One region of the Pseudarthrobacter sp. J1763 genome, then DNA from elsewhere that is predicted to be linked to it. Evidence: riboswitches for the same ligand, from Rfam matches in the RefSeq annotation. Region 1 holds a riboswitch; each other region holds the start of a gene.
The links. A riboswitch is a leader RNA that binds a small molecule or an ion and turns the genes downstream of it on or off. The one in region 1 is predicted to bind thiamine pyrophosphate.

Region 1 (4,423 bases):
GAGTGCTTGAGGCGCACCCGGTGCTGGCAAACGGTCATAGCCGGGGTCATCCTGGCCAACCACACGCTGAAGAGCGGGGATACCAAAGCCGAGCGTTTTACCCGTTCCGGTTTTGGCCTGACCAATGATGTCGTGGCCAGCAAGGGCTACGGGCAAGGTCATGGACTGGATGGGGAAAGGATGAGTAATTCCGGCATCAGCCAGCGACTCAACGATGTCTGCGCGGACGTCGTAGTCGGCGAAAGACTTCTCTTCAATTTCTTTAGCTACCGCGGTGGTAACGATGGTCTCTTCAGGCTCAAGGACTTCCGTACCGGAGGCATCGCTGAGGATTTCATGGGTGTGCAATTCACTCACAGGGAGTTTCCTTATTCATTTGGGCCGCGCGTTGTGCTCGACGTAGAGGTAGAACGTTGTTCCGGACCTTCGGAGCACACGGTAAACGCGCAGACAATTCCAGTGGAGCCGATCGCGGTTTTTCTAGGCGCCGGCACTGGGACCGGCGGTTCATTATCAGTCCGCGTAGGGGCGGGATTGTTGATTTCAGGGACCGCATCAGCTGCGGCCAGCGAAGTTTGGTGGTTCAATCAACGACCGGGCATCCATAACTACTTTTTCAGTCTAGCCGTAGAGCAGCCGAATCACGGGATCGCGCCACAAGGTGGGCTACCTTGTGGCGCTGGCAACGCTGAGTGCTTAGCCCACGCGTTGGAGCACAATCTCGCGTTTGACGATGTCTACCGAGACCAGTTTGACCCTCACTACGGTGCCAGCTTCCATTTCGCCTTCGCAGCGAGCAGCGACAGCAGGTTCGGCAATTTGAACTATTCCGTAGGGAACGTGATCCGGCTTGCCGTTGCCGTCTCGGGACCCCGAAATGACCACTGCTTCAAATTCCCGGCCCACCAGAGGACTCAAAATCGCAGCCTCAATGGTGTCTATGGAGACACGTTCAAGTTTGGACGCCAACTGGTCTGAAGCCGTCATAATCTCAGGCAATTGCGCCAAAGACTCCCTTGCCCAGGCAGGGACTTCTTGGCCGTTACTCAAAGCCTCACAAATAACAAGACTCCAACGGTCAACGAGGCGGCGCAACGGTGCAGTGGTGTGCGCGTACGGAGCCCCAATGGCTGCCTGAACCGTTTCTTGCGGAACGTCCCCGTCAAAGGGGGTGTAGCCGGCTCCGCGGAACAAAACGCCGGCCGAATGCAAAATGGCCAAGTGCTTGGGGTTGCTTGGATCAAGGGTGCGCAGATATTCACCATAGGAGATCGAGGAGTCCCATTTTTGACCCAATGCAGCAGTCTGCAAGGTAAATGCTTTCAGAGATTTTTCATCGGGAGCAGGCATGGTCCGCAGAATGCCCACCTTCCCCTTGAGCATAATGTCAGCGGCCGCCATTCCGGTGAGCAATGAAATTTGTGCGTTCCAATCCTCAACGGGTAGTTGCGGGGCTGCCACAATCCGGTAGGTTATGCCGGAACCACCGGGGACTTGTTCGATCTCCTGCTCGGGGATGTTCAGGCTCGCACCGCCGCGCTTGCGTTCTAGTTCAATGCGTTTGAGGCCGATCTCTTTGAGCAGCTGAAGACTCTCTGAGGCGGTGCCGTTGTCGATCTGCTCTTGAACACCTTGATAGTTAAGTTTGGCTCGGCTGCGGACTTGAGCACGGCGGACGACGGCGGAGGTCAGCTCGGCATTGGCGTCGAGTTCGAATTCCCACACATAGGCAGCTCGAAGCTGATCTGGCAGCAGGCTGCCAGCGTCTTCGGAAATAATCTCTGGGTGCAGAGGGATGCGGCCGTCCGGAGCGTAAAAAGTCTGACCACGACGGCGAGTCTCAGCATCCAGTTCGCCGCCTGGGTTCACAAAAGACGGCACGTCAGCAATCGCGTAGAGAACTTTGTAGCCGTCGCCGGCCCGTTCCAAATACATGGCTTGGTCAAGGTCAGTTGAGCTGGGTGGATCTATCGTCACAAATTCAAAGGCCGTGAGGTCAAGGCTTGGAAGCTGATGCTTAGCCACAGCAGCTTCTGCGTCTTGGACGGCCACTGGAGGATATTCCAAGGGCAGTTTGAGCTCAGTTTTTAGGGCACTCAGTGCACCTGCCAATTGGCTCTGCGGGTCAAGGGCGCGTGGGGCTATCCGTTGATGAAACACGAAATTCAGGCTAGCGGGAAAAGCCACCTTAGTGGCGGAAATAGCGTCAAATTCTTCGTCACGATTGCCGCAGCTCCGTCCGCTCCACCGATTCTTGGCCCGTCTGAGCAAGAAATCTAGCTGTTGGCCACGTCGTCTTGGCTGGGTAACGCTTCAAGCAACTTGAGGGCCGCTTCAGCAGGATCGCTAGCCTCGGTAATGGCGCGAACCACCACCACACGCTGGGCCCCAGCTTCCACCACTTGGCCGATGTTGCTCAGGTCAATCCCGCCGATTGCGAACCAAGGGATCTGAATGGGGCCATCGATTTTGGCTGCTGCTTGAGCCGCATATTCCACCAATTCCAGCCCGACGGCGGCCCGGCCGGGTTTGGTGGGAGTCGCCCACAGTGGGCCTACACAGAAGTAGTCCAAACCTTTACGGCCCGGGGCTGCAGCAATGGCGGCGTCCACTTGGGCTGGGGAGTGAGTGGACATACCTATCACCGTTTTTTTGCCCAGCACTTTTCGAGCAAAGTCGAAGGGGAGATCATCCTGCCCAATGTGGAACACCGGAGCTTGTGCAAGGCTCGCCACGTCGGCGCGATCGTTGACGGCCCACAACCGTCCGTGCCGTGTAGCGGCTGCCTCAAGAACTTTGAGTGCTTCCAGCTCCGTGGCCACATCAATGTTCTTGTCCCGCAGCTGGATGATGTCAACGCCACCGGAAAATGCGGCGTCAACAAAGTCGGCAAAATCTCCGCGTTCGGTGCGCGCATCGGTGCACAGGTAGAGACGGGCAGCATGGTGGACGTGTTGGCTCATAAGAACCAGCGTAGTTCCTTTAGACTGGGCGAGTACTGCGGGAGCTTGAACACGGTGTTGTTCACGGCTGAGAGGGCTTTAGTGCCGACCGTTATACCTGATCCGGATAGTGCCGGCGTAGGGAAGGAATGAAGATGGCCGTAGAGGCTGACGTTGCCGTCATTGGCGCGGGCATTGTGGGGATGGCTATCGCATACCAAGCCCTCACGTCTGGCCGTTCGGTGGTGCTGATTGATCCAGCACCCGGAACCGGCGCCACCCACGCTGCAGCAGGGATGCTGGCACCAGTGAGTGAGCTCCATTATCAAGAGCAGCAACTCCTTGAACTCACTCTCGAATCGGCCCGATTGTGGCCAGAGTTTGCACGTCCGTTTGCTCCGAACGCCGGTTACCAGAACACAGAAACACTGCTATTGGGTGTGGACGCGGCCGATCGTCGGGCCCTAGCGGACCTGTACGCGGAACAACTTCGTCAAGGACTCAACGTACAACCACTAACGGTGTCACGGGCCCGCAGTGCGGAGCCGCTATTGGCCCCAGGGCTGTCGGCCGCTTACACCATTCCCCAAGACCACCAAGTGGATCCACGGCGAATTCACGCAGCACTTTTAGAGACCTTTATTAACGACGGCGGCATTCACCTGAGCGAGCGCGCGCTCGGCTTGGTGTGGAGTGATGCCAGGGTCGCGGGAGTGGACCTTGGAGATGGCCGCACGGTCAGGTCACAAGAAGTGGTAGTTGCTAATGGAACTTACGCAGAAGAGTTGCAAGGGCTTCCACCCGGTCTTCGGCTGCCCCTGCGGAAAGTGTACGGGGATATTCTTCGCCTCCGGGTGCCTTCAAAATTGCGTCCGCTGCTGACCGCCACTGTGCGCGGAAGCGTCCATGGTGTTCCCGTTTACATTGTGCCTCGAGAGGACGGGACGGTAGTTATTGGTGCCACCTCCCGTGAGGACAATAGCTCCGGTGTTTCTGCCGGAGGCGTTTACCAACTGCTCCGCGACGCCCAATCGTTGGTTCCGGCCGTGGCTGAGCTCGAACTTTTCGAGTCCACTTCAAGGCCACGTCCAGGTACTCCAGACAACGCCCCGCTCCTGGGGCGAGTTGCCGCATCCACACTGCACTGTGACAACTCAAGCTCTGACAACTCAAGCTCTGACAACTCAAGCTCCGGCCACTCAAGCTCTGGCCACTCAAGTTCGGATCCAAGGAGCCAGCTCAATCCCAAAAGCCAGGACATTCCGGGGTTGATTGTGGCCACCGGGTTCTTCCGCCACGGCGTTCTCCTTGCGCCTGTTGCAGCCCAGATTTGCCGCCAACTTATGGACAGAATAGCGGACGTACGGTGGGCGCCTTTTAGACCGGACAGATTTTCCCTACCCACAACTCACAGCAAGGACCGGGAGCATTCGTGACCACGCTCAATATTTCACTCAACGGGGAGCCACACAGCCTTAGCG
Region 2 (4,423 bases), on a different contig from region 1:
ACCTCTTCAATACGGGCCAAGCGGCGCAGGATGGTGGTTCCGCGGTTGATCAAGCTAGCGCACAGCAGTGCCACACCCGCGTTTTTGGAGGTATTGACGTCTACGGCACCGGAGAGAGTACGTCCACCCTCAACGCGCAAGTGGGTCATTTGCTGACGGCCCACCTTGACTATGCTGCGGCCAAAAATGTCCTCGAGGCGCTGGATCATTTTCAGGCTGAGGTTTTGCCGCCCGGTTTCCATTCGCGCCACGGCACTTTGGCTAGTCCCCAGCTCTGAAGCCAACTGGCCTTGGGTCCAACCTTTTTCTCCACGAGCATCGCGAAGTAGTGCACCAACGTGTTCAACAGTCTGCTGAGTCATAGCTTAAGAAATATCATCCATGAGTTATTTAAGTCGAATCGACGCGCCGAAGGGCTCCTTTAGTGAGCCCTAAGTCACCTCATGCGATATTTGGCATAACCCAGTGCGGCTTACTGCTGGGTAAATACAAAGTTCCACGTGCCACACACAACGGCCGCGCTCACCGCTGCTAGCGCAATCAACAAGCCACCGCCCAGCACCCAAACGTCCATCCCACTGTACGCCGCAGGCCGTGCCCACGAGCGTTCGCCGGCACCAAAACCGCGCGCCTCCATGGTCACCGCTAGCCGTGACGCCCGCCGGATCGCCTGCACCAGCAACCCAAAACTCTGCCCCAGCTTCGCCTTGATCCGCACCAAGGGATTCCCGGTGGCCCCTACGCCCCGGGCGCGCCGCGCCATCCCAATGGTCTGCCATTCCTGGACCATGATCCCCACGAGCCGCAGCGCAGCCAATGTCCCCAGCACAAAACGGTGTGGCAACTTGGCCTGCTGAGCCAGCGAATCCGCCAAGTCTGTGGGATCCGTGCAAGCCATCAACAGCACGGCTGGCAACGCAACAGCCAAACCGCGCAACATAAACGCCAGCCCCAAGGTCAGTGAGCCTTCGCTCATGGACCAGATGCCGACGTCGAACAGCATTCTCCCGTGTTCCGGCGCCAGCAGCGCCGTAGACCAACCGCCCAGGATCGCCGCCAAGAGTAGTGGCCAGCCTCGCTGGAACAATTGCCGAGCACTCAGCCCGGCCAGCGGCAGTATCAGCAATTCAGCTGCGAGAGCCACGGAGGCTGACAGCCAGTCAATGGACAGCACCAGCGCCAAGGTAATGATTACGACGGCGGCGAATTTGGCCAGCGGATTGGCCCGGCTCAGCAGCGCCCCACCGGGGGTTTGGGTGTCGTTATGCGGCAAAGGTACCGTGGCGCTCATGCCTGCGCTTCCCTTTCCGAGTGCGCTTCCGAGTGCGCTTCCGGACTCAGTTTCAACTGAGCCCCACCCAAAACGTGAGTGAATTCGGCGTCGTGCGTGACTGCGACAACGGCGGTCCCGGCGTCCAGGAGCTCGGTGAGCAAGGACGCAAGTTCGGCCCATGTATTGGCGTCCTGCCCGAAGGTTGGCTCATCCAAGACCAATACATCGGGGTGCGCGGCCAGCACTGTGGCAACGGAGAGTCGCCGTTTTTCACCGCCGGAAAGGGTATACGGGTTGGCGTCGGCAAGTTTTTCCAACCGCAAGCGGGCCATAAGCTCTTCAACGCGCTCGTCACCGCGGCCCAATTGCGCAGGCCCAAAGTGCAGTTCGTCGATCACTTTTCCTGTCACAAATTGATGCTCGGGTTCCTGAAATACCGTGCCAATCCGCTCGATCAGTTCCTTGGGCTTCCATCGGTAGGGGTCAGTTCCCGCGCCGCGAGCCAGTGGCTCGCCAGCATTGACCTGGCCAGAGACGGGAGCCAGCAGCCCGGCCAAGGTCAGGGCAAAAGTGGATTTTCCGGCACCGTTTGGCCCGGTAACACTCAGGGCTTCGCCATGCTTCAGGACAGTATTAACACCATTGAGAACCGGGACGGCTGGGATTCGTCTAAATCCGCGGCGTGTGGCTTTTGTGCGGGACACAGCGAGGTCCATTGCGCTCAGTAGCGGCTTGTTTCCAAGATCTTCGGCCATAACCGTGGCGTTGCGTCCCCGAACTTCGGGCACCCAGCCCGGCACCCACACCCCGGCCGCTTTGAGCAGGTCCTCATTGTGGGTCAGCACCGCGCCCGGATGTCCGTCCGAAAGCACACCGTCCGGGCCCAGCACCACAATCCTGTCCACGAGGTCTTTCCATACGGAGACCCGGTGCTCAACCACCAGTAGTGTGGCACCAGTTTTCTCCACACAGCGTTCCACGGCATCGCGGACTTCCAGCACACCGGCCGGGTCCAGATTTGCGGTGGGCTCGTCCAACAAAATGATCCCAGGGCGCATCGCCAATACGCCCGCCAACGCGAGGCGCTGTTTCTGACCACCGGACAGTTCCGCCGTGGAGTGCCACAAAGGCAAGTGAGAAAGTCCGACGTCGGCCAGCGCCTCGCGCACCCGTGGCCAGATTTCCTCGCGGGGCACGGCCAGGTTCTCCGCACCGAACGCCACATCGTCACCAATGCGGCTCAACACCACTTGGCTTTCCGGGTCTTGCTGAACTAACCCTGCCCGGCCGCGGGCCGCCCGCGGATCCAAGCCGTCCAGCAGCAAGGTGCCCTGTTGCTCGGATTCCTCAGTGTCGCTTACCGCCCTAGGTGCGGTAGCGGCGTGAGGCGCGGCCCCGGCGTCGTTATCTCCCAAAACGCCGGCGAGGGCATGTAAAACCGTGGACTTTCCGGCACCGGACGGGCCCAAAAGTAGTACCCGTTCGCCGGGCCGAATATCCAAATCTAGCCCGCGGACGGCCGGGGTGGAGCGGCCAGCATGCCGCCACCCCCAGCCCTGCGCCCGGACGCTTGCCGGCCGGAAAGCCGCAGCTGATGAGGCCATCAGGAGAACGCCGGCTCCTTGTCAGCACGGCGCGAGGCAAAGGAGCTCAATACGCCGGTGGTGGCCAAGCCGCGCGTGGCGATCCATGACAACGCACCGGCGATGATGGCTCCGGAGATGGTGGTGAAGACGATGTAGACGAGCTTGTCCGCACCGGAATAGGCAATGTTCCAACCCCACGGGAGGAAGCAGTCATTGAGGCCACAGAACAAACCAGCGCCTGCACCGGCCAGCAGGGAAGCGGTGAGATTAAAGTTGCGGTACTTCAGCGCAGCGAACACTAACTCGGCGCCCAAACCCTGCAGAATGCCGGAGATCAGCACCGTAACCCCATACTGGGAACCCATCAGCAACTCGCCCATGGATGCCACAGCCTCACAAAAGAGTGCGGCACCGGGCTTGCGGATGATCAGCATGCCCAATACTGCCGGAATCATCCAGCCACCGGCATAGAGTCCGGACAGCGGCGGGTACGCCACGGTTGCGGGGGAAATAAGGTTGGCGCCTTGGGACCAAGCCCAGAAAATAACGCCACCGGCTACGGCAATCAGTGCCGCAACCACAATGTCTACTACGCGCCAGCTTTTACGTTGCTGAGCAGCTACTTGCGTTGTCATGTCTTCCTCCTGAGGAAACAGGAGGGGAAAGCGCCCCGGCGTCTTGCGGCCCCGGCACACTTCGAGAACTCGACTCCCTATCGCCGGTACTAACCGGATCAGGTTCGAGGGTCTGCGGTCATCCGCACTCTCAGCACCCACACAGCTGACCCGTTAAGGTCCGACGGCGGCGCTCCCCTGTCGTATAAATCTGCCCTGATGGGCGTGGTCAACTTTACACCCGTAGGGGCGCGCGGACGCAGGTGGAGGCCTGAAACTTTCTAAAATCCTTACACTCCGGGCAATTTTGCACTGCGTGCACTTAAGGCTCTAAGCTGAGCGAGTGACACTCACCGCTCCAGAACTGCACTCCCGGCGCGAACAAAACAAACTCGCCACTCGGCAGGCCATCATTCAGGCTGCGCTGTTACTGCTACGCAACCATGGCCTCGGCCAGTTCACCGCAGACCAGCTCGCCGAAGAAGCCGGCATTTCACGCCGCACGTTCTTCAACTACTTCCCCAGCCCCGAAGCCGCCCTCGCCGCGACCACCGAGGGTTTCCTCGACGTCGCAATTGCGAGTTTTTATGACCGACCTGCGGATGAATCGCTCTTGGACTCAGCCATCGCGGCCGTGTCCGCACTGGCAGATCCGGGCCATCTTGGCCCCATGGCCGAGGTGTGTTCGTTGACCATAGGGCAAGCTCAAATGTCCCGTTTTCAGCTCGAAGCCTGGGACAACGCCACCGCCCGGCTCACCGAAGCCACCTTGCAACGATTAGGCCCGGACACTGATCAGCTCTACGTACGCGCCATGGTTGGCGCGGTGATCGCGTGCGGAAAAGCCGCCATGGAAATCTGGCTGGAACGCCACGGCGGCAAAGACAACACCCCCGAATCACTCGCTGAACTACGCCAACTTCTCGTGGAATCCATCTCGCTGTTGCGCG
Region 3 (4,423 bases), on a different contig from region 1:
GCCTTCCTGCGCTTGAGCAATCGCTGCCTGGGAATCGGCCGAACCGTAGGTGTCCCGGATGTCTTGGCTGATTCGCATGGAGCAAAACTTAGGCCCACACATGGAGCAGAAGTGCGCGGTCTTGGCCGGTTCGGCTGGCAGCGTCTCGTCGTGGAAAGACTCTGCAGTTTCGGGGTCCAGCGACAGGGCAAACTGATCGCGCCACCTGAATTCGAAGCGCGCCTTAGACAGGGCGTCGTCACGTTCATTCGCGCCGGGGTGGCCCTTAGCCAAGTCCGCTGCGTGAGCTGCAATCTTGTACGTAATCACACCCGTCTTAACGTCGTCCTTATTAGGCAGACCCAGGTGTTCCTTGGGGGTGACATAGCAGAGCATCGCGGTACCGTACCGGGCAATCTCGGTGGCGCCGATGGCCGAGGTGATGTGGTCATAACCTGGCGCAATGTCCGTCACAAGGGGGCCGAGTGTGTAGAACGGGGCACCCTTGCACAGCTCTTGCTGGCGTTCCACGTTCTCCCGCACCAAGTGGAACGGCACGTGGCCAGGCCCTTCCACCATAACCTGGACGTCGAACTCCCAGGCGCGTTGGGTCAATTCTGCGAGAGTGTCCAGCTCGGCGAACTGTGCTGCATCGTTGGCATCCGCCGTCGCGCCTGGCCGTAAACCATCGCCGAGCGAAAAGGCCACGTCGTACTGGGCGAAGATCTCACACAACTCGTCAAAGTGGGTGTACAAAAAGTTCTCTTGGTGATGTGCCAGGCACCAACCGGCCATAATCGAGCCGCCGCGCGAAACGATCCCGGTGACGCGGTTTGCGGTCAGCGGTACGTAGCGAAGCAGCACACCGGCGTGAATGGTCATGTAGTCCACACCTTGCTCGCACTGCTCAATCACCGTGTCCCGGAAAATTTCCCACGTGAGCTTGTTTGCCTCGCCGTTGACTTTTTCCAGGGCCTGATAGATCGGCACGGTGCCAATGGGAACGGGGGAGTTGCGGATGAGCCACTCGCGCGTGGTGTGAATGTCATCGCCGGTGGACAAATCCATCACCGTGTCAGCACCCCAGCGGGTGGCCCACTGAAGTTTGTCCACCTCTTCGGCAATGGAACTGGTCACCGCAGAGTTGCCAATGTTGGCGTTGATCTTGACCAAAAACGCTTTGCCAATGATCATCGGCTCGGACTCGGGATGGTTGATGTTGTTAGGAATGATGGCTCGGCCAGCTGCTACTTCGCTGCGGACCAATTCCACTTCGCAGTTTTCCCGCAGCGCCACAAACTTCATCTCCGGGGTTACAAGTCCCTGGCGCGCATAGTGCATTTGTGTGACGGTGCGCCCGGCAACTGCCCGACGCGGCACGGGCCGGGTTCCCTTCCACTCTGCGGAGGCGGCGCCGCGCCGCAGAGCCGACTTGCCGTCGTCGAGCAGGTTCCTGCCCCGCCCGGTGTAGGCCTCGGTGTCTTGGCGCTCGGAGATCCACGGAGCCCGGAACGGTTCCAAGCCCAGTACCGGGTCACTTCCTGGCCCGGCTGTTCGGTACAGCTGAAGCGGCGGGTTGGCCGCGCCGTTGGGGGACGGGTCCAAAGCCACTTCGGTGACGGGGACACGGATGCCACTTTCGGCGTCGGAAATATATGCCAAAGAGTGGGACGCGAGGCTCATTACGGGCGTTGGTGACTCGTTTTGGGTAGAGCTGTGCTGTGAATTTGTGGTGCTCAAGGTGTTGCTCACTTCCTTCGCCGGCATTACCCGGACAGGTTCAACGGTCGCAAGCTGCGTCAGCCTGATCTCAGCCCATGCATGGGCACCCGTGTGGTCGTAGACGAAGCTACCACAAGGAATCGCCATCCACTTGGAATAAATTGAAGCTTCAAGTAATTTAATAGAGTGAACCCACAACGAGAGCCGTTGCGATCCACGTCAGGAGATACCGTGTCCACTGGTGCAAACACCCAAGACCTTTTGCCCGCCGAGCTGAATATGGGCACGGTGATGCTCAAGGTCGGCGACCTCAAAATGATGTCCAAGTACTACCAGACGGCCTTGGGCTTAGACGTTGTGGCCGAACAAGACGGCGGACTGTACCTGGGCCGCGGCGCCACCCCGGTAGTTCACCTCGCCCCGGCAGCTGGACTCCAACTGCCCTCCCGCGGCGAAGCCGGCTTGTTCCACACGGCAATCCTGTTCAAAGACCAGCCCTCGCTCGCCGCAACCGTAGCCACCGCAGCCAACTTTGAGCCGCAAGCTTTTGTAGGCAGCGCCGATCACCTGGTCAGCGAAGCCTTCTACTTCACTGACCCGGAAGGCAACGGAATTGAGCTCTACTTCGACAAGCCCCGCGAGTCCTGGAAATGGGACGGAGCGAACGTGGTGATGGACAATGTCGCCCTGCCGCCGCAGCAGTACCTCAACGATCACCTCAGCGAAGCATCCCTCGAGAACCAACGCCAAGCAGACGCAGGCGTGGGCCACGTCCACCTCCAAGTGGGAGACGTTGCCAAAGCCGAACAGTTCTACGTCAAAACCCTTGGCTTTGAACGAACCGCAGGTTGGCACGGCCAAGCACTCTTCGTATCCGCCGGCGGATACCACCACCACATGGCCATGAACGTCTGGAACAGCCGAGGTGCCGGTCCCCGCAAGGACACCCTGGGCCTGGGCGAAGTTCTCATCGAAGTTCCCGCCAGCGATGACCTCGGTGCGCTCGCAGATCGGCTCAAGGTTGCCGGCTACGCCTCACACCACACCGGTGCCGAACTTCGCTTCGAAGACCCGTGGAAGAACCAAATCCGCGTTGCGGTGCGCTAAATCTTGAGGCACGCTGGGCTAGGCTGAAGCTGGCACCGTGAAAGCGGAGGCCTAGTCCCATTGAGCAGCACTACAGCGAGGTAATCGTGCCGGAAATCACCAGCTTCACTGAAGTATTTGTAGCCACTCACGACGCAGCACTCAAACACGCAAAAGCCCTCGAAGCTGCCAGCAACGGTGCGGCCTTGGTTGCCTCCTACGTCGGGGCCGTCCGCATCCCCAACATCTCCGACTATGAGATCGAACAACTCGGAGACGTGGCCGGCGCGGCAGTGCACGCCGGGGGAGCCGACTTTGAGCTCTCCATGGTTGACGTGGACTCTGACTCCTTGCTCGCCGTCCCCGCGCCAATGGTGCGTGTCCTGGCTGAACTCTTGACCTACCAGAGTGAAGGCGAAGGTGACGTCCTCGAGGAAGTGTCCACCACGTGGGCTGGGCAAGAGGACATGCCGTTCGACGCCGACGCTGCCGCCGGCCATGTGCGGGCTCTGGCCAAGCTTGCTGCAGAAGTAGACGAAGCCAGCCGCACCCAGCTGTACGTTTTTGCTGTTTAGAACCTTCCGTCCCACCCAAAACGCGCCGGATAGGGGACCTTTCGCAAAATAGTCCAGGCTCTGGCATAATGGACAGGTACTCGATGCGCGCGGCCCCTCTCTCTGCGTGACGTCTTGTCCTTCCGAAACCGCAAGTATGGCCCGCCCCACGGGTGCAGAACCGCGGATTCACCCCGTTTCAGAAACAGGAGTGACCACAAAAGTGGCCGTAAAGATTCGCCTTAAGCGCTTCGGTAAGATGCGCGCACCGTACTACCGCATTGTTGTAATGGACTCCCGCGCCAAGCGCGACGGCCGTGCCATTGAAGAAATCGGTAAGTACCACCCCACCGAAGAGCCCTCGTTCATCGAGGTTAGCTCCGAGCGTGCACAGTACTGGCTTTCTGTGGGCGCACAGCCCACCGAGCAGGTTGCCGCGATCTTGAAGATCACCGGTGACTGGCAGAAGTTCAAGGGCTTGCCCGGCCAGGAAGGCACCTTGAAGACCAAGGCTGCCAAGGAAGCATTCGTTGCTCCGGAGAAGGGTTCCGTCATCATTCCGGAAGCCATCACCCCGAAGGCAAAGAAGGCTGAAGAAGCTGAAGAGGCTCCCGCCGCCGAGGCAGAGACCACCGAGGCTGAGTAAATTGCTGGCAGAAGCTCTCGAGCACTTGGTTCGCGGAATCGTTGACTCTCCTGAAGACGTCAAAGTTACCGCCAAGAACAACCGCCGCGGGGATACCCTCGAGGTGCGCGTTGATCAAGAGGACCTTGGCCGCGTAATTGGTCGTCAGGGCCGCACCGCACGTGCATTGCGCACTGTAGTGAACGCCCTCGCCGATGGCGAGCAAGTCCGAGTTGACGTCGTTGATACCGACCGTCGTCGCTAACGAGTAGCTACGCACAGTTTTGAACTGGCTTTAGTCCGGCCCCTCCACCGAATATGGTGGAGGGGCCGGACTGTTTTAGAGCCACAGCCAATAATCCCGGCCACAATTTTTTAGACATAGAGGACACAATGAAGCTTCAGGTAGCTCGAATCGGCAAACCCCACGGCATTCGCGGCGAAGTCACCGTTCAGG
Region 4 (4,423 bases), on a different contig from region 1:
CCCGCATCCCGTCCTGTCCGGTGATTTCCAGGACGGGATCGTCCTGGGTGCCGGTGAACACGGCATTGCCCTGGCGCAGCTCCCAGCCATAGTCCGCGATCAGGTCCACGTACTTATCCGAACGCATCGTCTCCACCAGGGAACGCTTCCCACCGATCAGCCCGGCCATGTCCACCGGCCCGGCTGAGGTGCTGATGCCGGGGAACCGGCCTGCTCCGTCCAGGGCAACTTGCCTGGCCTCTGCCGCGGCCAGGAGTGCCTTGGACGGCACGCAGCCGGTGTTCACGCACGTGCCGCCGACGGTGGAGCGCTCGATCATCAGGACGCGTTTGCCCAGGTTGGTCGCCCGGATCGCGGCCGCGAATGCTCCGCCGCCCGATCCGATGACGGCCAGATCAAAATCAGGTGTTGGTTCAGACATGGAATCCTCCAAAGTCGTACAGCAGCGACGTCCCGAAATACCCGTAACAGTGCCTCGTATATGGTTCTGCCCCAGTCTGCACCTTCCACCGAGGGGGAAGGTCAAGAGGCTGACTCCGCTCTCCCGGCCCGGGGCGCCACCCGCGGGTTCCTACCCCCTGTTGACCTTCCACTAAACTGGAAGGTCAAGGAGGAACCCCCCGGGGACGAGAGGTGCATGATGCTTATCGGCGAAACTGCCGCAGCCGCGGGCATGACGGCCAAGACCCTGCGGTTCTACGAGGACCGCGGCCTATTGCCGGCCGCCGACAGGGCACCGAACGGATACCGCGACTACGCCCAGGAAACAGTCAGCCGGCTGGAATTCATCCGCCGCGGCCGCACGGCCGGACTGACCCTTGCCCAGATCGGTGACATCCTCTCCGTCCGGGACATCGGCCAGGCCCCCTGCGTACACGTCCGGGATCTGCTGGCCAAACAGCTCCGCGACCTCGACGCCCGGATCGCAGAACTCACGGCACTGCGTGCAACCGTTGCCGAATTTCATGACGCCGCGGCCGCCGGGGACCCTGCAGCCTGCGACCCCGAACGCATCTGCAGCTACCTCTAAACCCGACCAGATCCCGACGCTCCTCCTGTGTGACTGCTAGTTCGGATTGGCGGTTTTTTCGCAGCTCGGTTTGGCGGTTTTAGCTAATTCCTATGACGAGGGTTGATGTCAGTTTCAGAAGTCGACTGCACGGAATAGCAGAAGGCGTCTGCACCATTCCCGGGTGCTGTGCGTTGGCCGGGCTGGCGGTTGACCGAGGAGCGCGTCAGCCCCGGCAGCTGCGAACAGGAGGCCTCAGCTGCCGGAGATATGTCATATCCCCATCGCTGGGAGGGCCTGCTTCCGAGGATGGAGGCCCTCCGGGGAACACCAGTCATCATCCAACCGGAACGGGCACGCCGGGGTGCTAGGGTTTTTTCATCCACACGGGTGCCCTAATGCAGGGGCTGAGATCGGGCTGATGCAGCCTGCGACCGTTGAACCTGTCCGGGTCATGCCGGCGAAGGAAGTAGGAAACCACTGATGAACGCCATGAATTCACATTCGCTCGCGTACGCCCGCGACCCGGAACACGGCATTAGCGTCCCTGTCACGGAGATCGCCTTGGAGGACTCTCCGAACGGGGTGAAGAATCCACCGTTCACGGTGTACCGGACGGCCGGGCCCGGCAGCGATCCGGTAATCGGCCTGGAGCCGTTCCGGTCCGAATGGATAGAATCCCGGGGCGACACCGAGCCCTACGGCGGACGGGAACGGAACCTGCTCGATGACGGCAAGTCCGCCGTGCGCCGGGGTGCCGCGTCCGCGGAATGGAAGGGCGCGCAGCCGGTGCCCCGCCGCGCCCTCAACGGCAAGACGGTCACCCAGATGCACTACGCCCGCCAGGGCGTGATCACGCAGGAGATGCGGTTCGTGGCAGTGCGGGAGAACTGCGACGTTGAACTGGTCCGCAGTGAGGTGGCGGCGGGCCGGGCCATCATTCCGAACAACATTAACCACCCTGAATCCGAGCCGATGATCATCGGCAAGGCGTTCCTGGTGAAGATCAACGCCAACATCGGCAACTCGGCCGTGACCAGCTCCATTGCCGAGGAAGTGGACAAACTGCAGTGGGCCGCCCAGTGGGGCGCAGACACGGTGATGGACCTCTCCACCGGCGATGACATCCACACCACCCGTGAATGGATCATCCGCAACTCCCCCGTCCCGATCGGCACGGTCCCGATCTATCAGGCGCTGGAGAAGGTCAACGGCGAGGCCAATGACCTGACCTGGGAGATCTACCGGGACACCGTGATCGAGCAGTGCGAGCAGGGCGTGGACTACATGACCGTCCACGCCGGCGTGCTGCTGCGCTACGTGCCGCTGACCGCAAACCGGGTGACCGGGATCGTCTCCCGCGGAGGGTCCATCATGGCCGGTTGGTGCCTGGCCCATCACCAGGAGAACTTCCTCTACACCCACTTCGATGAACTGTGCGAAATCTTCGCCAAGTACGACGTCGCCTTTTCCCTGGGCGACGGCCTGCGGCCGGGGGCGACCGCGGATGCCAACGACGCCGCACAGTTTGCCGAACTAGACACCCTGGCGGAGCTGACCAAGCGCGCCTGGAAGTACGACGTGCAGGTCATGGTCGAAGGCCCGGGCCACATCCCCTTCCACCTGGTCCGGGAAAACGTCGAACGCCAGCAGGAACTCTGCGACGGCGCCCCGTTCTATACCCTCGGCCCACTGGTGACCGACATTGCCCCCGGCTACGACCACATCACCTCGGCCATCGGCGCCACGGAGATCGCCCGCTACGGCACCGCGATGCTCTGCTACGTCACGCCCAAAGAACACCTCGGGTTGCCGAACAAAGATGACGTCAAAACCGGCGTGATCACCTACAAGATCGCCGCCCACGCCGCGGACCTCGCCAAAGGCCACCCGGGCGCCCACGAACGCGACGACGCCCTGTCCAAGGCACGGTTCGAGTTCCGCTGGCGCGATCAGTTCGCCCTTTCCCTGGACCCGGAAACGGCCGAATCCTTCCACGACGAGACCCTGCCCGCCGAACCGGCCAAGACCGCGCACTTCTGCTCCATGTGCGGTCCCAAGTTCTGTTCCATGCGGCTCTCCCAGGACATCCGCGACCAGTTCGGAGGCATGTCCGAACAGGAAGCCATCGCAGGAATGGAGGCCAAGTCCACCGAATTCCTCGAATCCGGCGGGAAGGTCTACCTGCCCGAACCGGTTCTGCCCAGGAGCTAGGAGCGGGTCCGGCCAGGGCCGGTCCTTCGTGGCCGGTCCTGGCCGGACCTGAACACCGCCGACTAAGAGGCCTGTTCGAAAGGGCCGTTGAAGCCCTCACCGCCGGGACCGGCCCCATCCAGCAACGACTGGCCGACGCGTACGTCTGGCTGACCGCCGACCGGACCCGGCCGCGCTCAATCCGCGTCCGCTTAATCGTGATGCTCCTCTACCTCACCTCACCCCCCAATCTCAAGCCTGCCTCGATCGTTCGACGTTCTCAGAAACGAATGATTTCAAGAACGCCTTGAATCGAGAAAGGCGGCGCTTGCCGTGAGGCGCCGGAACTGTGACTGTCGGTTCGGAATGGCGGCTTTTTCACAGCTCGGTTTGGCGGTTTTAACGTTCCGTTCGAGGATCGGCTTACGGACATTTATGCCCAAACAGCGATCACAGAACTCCGCTACTTAGCGATCAAATCCTTAGGCGCGGAGCTCCGGATGCGGAATCGTCTCAAAGTGGCTGTTATTGCCGCGGTCTGTTTCAGACAGCGAATGGACCGGACAGCGGGGACAGTTGCCTCATCGGCTCCGTCCGGCGGGTTTTGGGTGCACGTAACTACGGGTTCAGGTTTTCGGGATTGAGTACTGCAGCCTGGCCGTCGGTGAAGAATCCGTCGCCGGTTGCGTTGTGTCCCTGCTGGGCGTCCACGACGTGCACCAGGTGGGGCTGTGCCACTTTCAGTGATTGCAGGATGTATGCCCTCTCCACGTCGATATTCGGGTCGATGTGGTGGGTTGGCAATCCGGATTTCGTTCCTATCCCGATGCCGCGGTCGAAGCTGGCTGTGGCGACCCACACGGGTTGGCCGCCGATGGTGAAATTGGTTCTCCAGATCCTTGTGTGGTGCCGCTGTACCAGGGTGTTGGCGTCGGTGGGTTTTTCGAATGCCACTGTCTCCGGCCTGGCATCCAGATAGGACGGCGTGACCGGAGCGGTGAGGTACTGCTCGTTGCGTACTGCGACGAGGATGGAACGCAGGGTGTTGCCCAGGGTCGAGGGGTCGGCTTTGTACCATCCGGCCCTCTTGAACAGTTCCTCGATCTGCTGCTGGCTGCCGAGGTAGATGAAGTTGATCGGTTCCATTCTGGCCCCGGTCAACGTTTCGCTGTAGATGGGCAACTGCCGGATGGCGGCCGCGTCCAACGCAGGCAACGCCTG

Region 2: linked by a shared signal. The riboswitch ahead of ACQQCD_RS08255 (ECF transporter S component) and the one ahead of thiO (glycine oxidase ThiO) in region 1 are both predicted to bind thiamine pyrophosphate.
Region 3: linked by a shared signal. The riboswitch ahead of thiC (phosphomethylpyrimidine synthase ThiC) and the one ahead of thiO (glycine oxidase ThiO) in region 1 are both predicted to bind thiamine pyrophosphate.
Region 4: linked by a shared signal. The riboswitch ahead of thiC (phosphomethylpyrimidine synthase ThiC) and the one ahead of thiO (glycine oxidase ThiO) in region 1 are both predicted to bind thiamine pyrophosphate.

What each region holds. Positions count from the first base shown of each region.
Region 1 covers NZ_JBNPEN010000001.1:199,720-204,142, forward strand. Annotated here, with positions in the region: gene ACQQCD_RS01020 (DEAD/DEAH box helicase) at 1-357, opposite strand, end outside; gene ACQQCD_RS01025 (RNB domain-containing ribonuclease) at 697-2,160, opposite strand; gene thiE (thiamine phosphate synthase) at 2,277-2,963, opposite strand; TPP riboswitch at 2,991-3,104, shown strand; gene thiO (glycine oxidase ThiO) at 3,092-4,378, shown strand; gene thiS (sulfur carrier protein ThiS) at 4,375-4,423, shown strand, end outside.
Region 2 covers NZ_JBNPEN010000006.1:153,623-158,045, forward strand. Annotated here, with positions in the region: gene ACQQCD_RS08240 (UDP-N-acetylglucosamine 1-carboxyvinyltransferase) at 1-362, opposite strand, end outside; gene ACQQCD_RS08245 (energy-coupling factor transporter transmembrane component T family protein) at 473-1,291, opposite strand; gene ACQQCD_RS08250 (ABC transporter ATP-binding protein) at 1,288-2,877, opposite strand; gene ACQQCD_RS08255 (ECF transporter S component) at 2,877-3,494, opposite strand; TPP riboswitch at 3,552-3,683, opposite strand; gene ACQQCD_RS08260 (TetR family transcriptional regulator) at 3,817-4,423, shown strand, end outside.
Region 3 covers NZ_JBNPEN010000008.1:32,234-36,656, forward strand. Annotated here, with positions in the region: gene thiC (phosphomethylpyrimidine synthase ThiC) at 1-1,662, opposite strand, end outside; TPP riboswitch at 1,715-1,822, opposite strand; gene ACQQCD_RS09570 (VOC family protein) at 1,981-2,808, shown strand; gene ACQQCD_RS09575 (hypothetical protein) at 2,895-3,362, shown strand; gene rpsP (30S ribosomal protein S16) at 3,565-3,987, shown strand; gene ACQQCD_RS09585 (RNA-binding protein) at 3,989-4,231, shown strand; gene rimM (ribosome maturation factor RimM) at 4,360-4,423, shown strand, end outside.
Region 4 covers NZ_JBNPEN010000021.1:14,340-18,762, reverse strand. Annotated here, with positions in the region: gene merA (mercury(II) reductase) at 1-421, opposite strand, end outside; gene ACQQCD_RS13635 (heavy metal-responsive transcriptional regulator) at 641-1,030, shown strand; TPP riboswitch at 1,386-1,495, shown strand; gene thiC (phosphomethylpyrimidine synthase ThiC) at 1,493-3,223, shown strand; gene ACQQCD_RS13625 (LssY C-terminal domain-containing protein) at 3,821-4,423, opposite strand, start outside.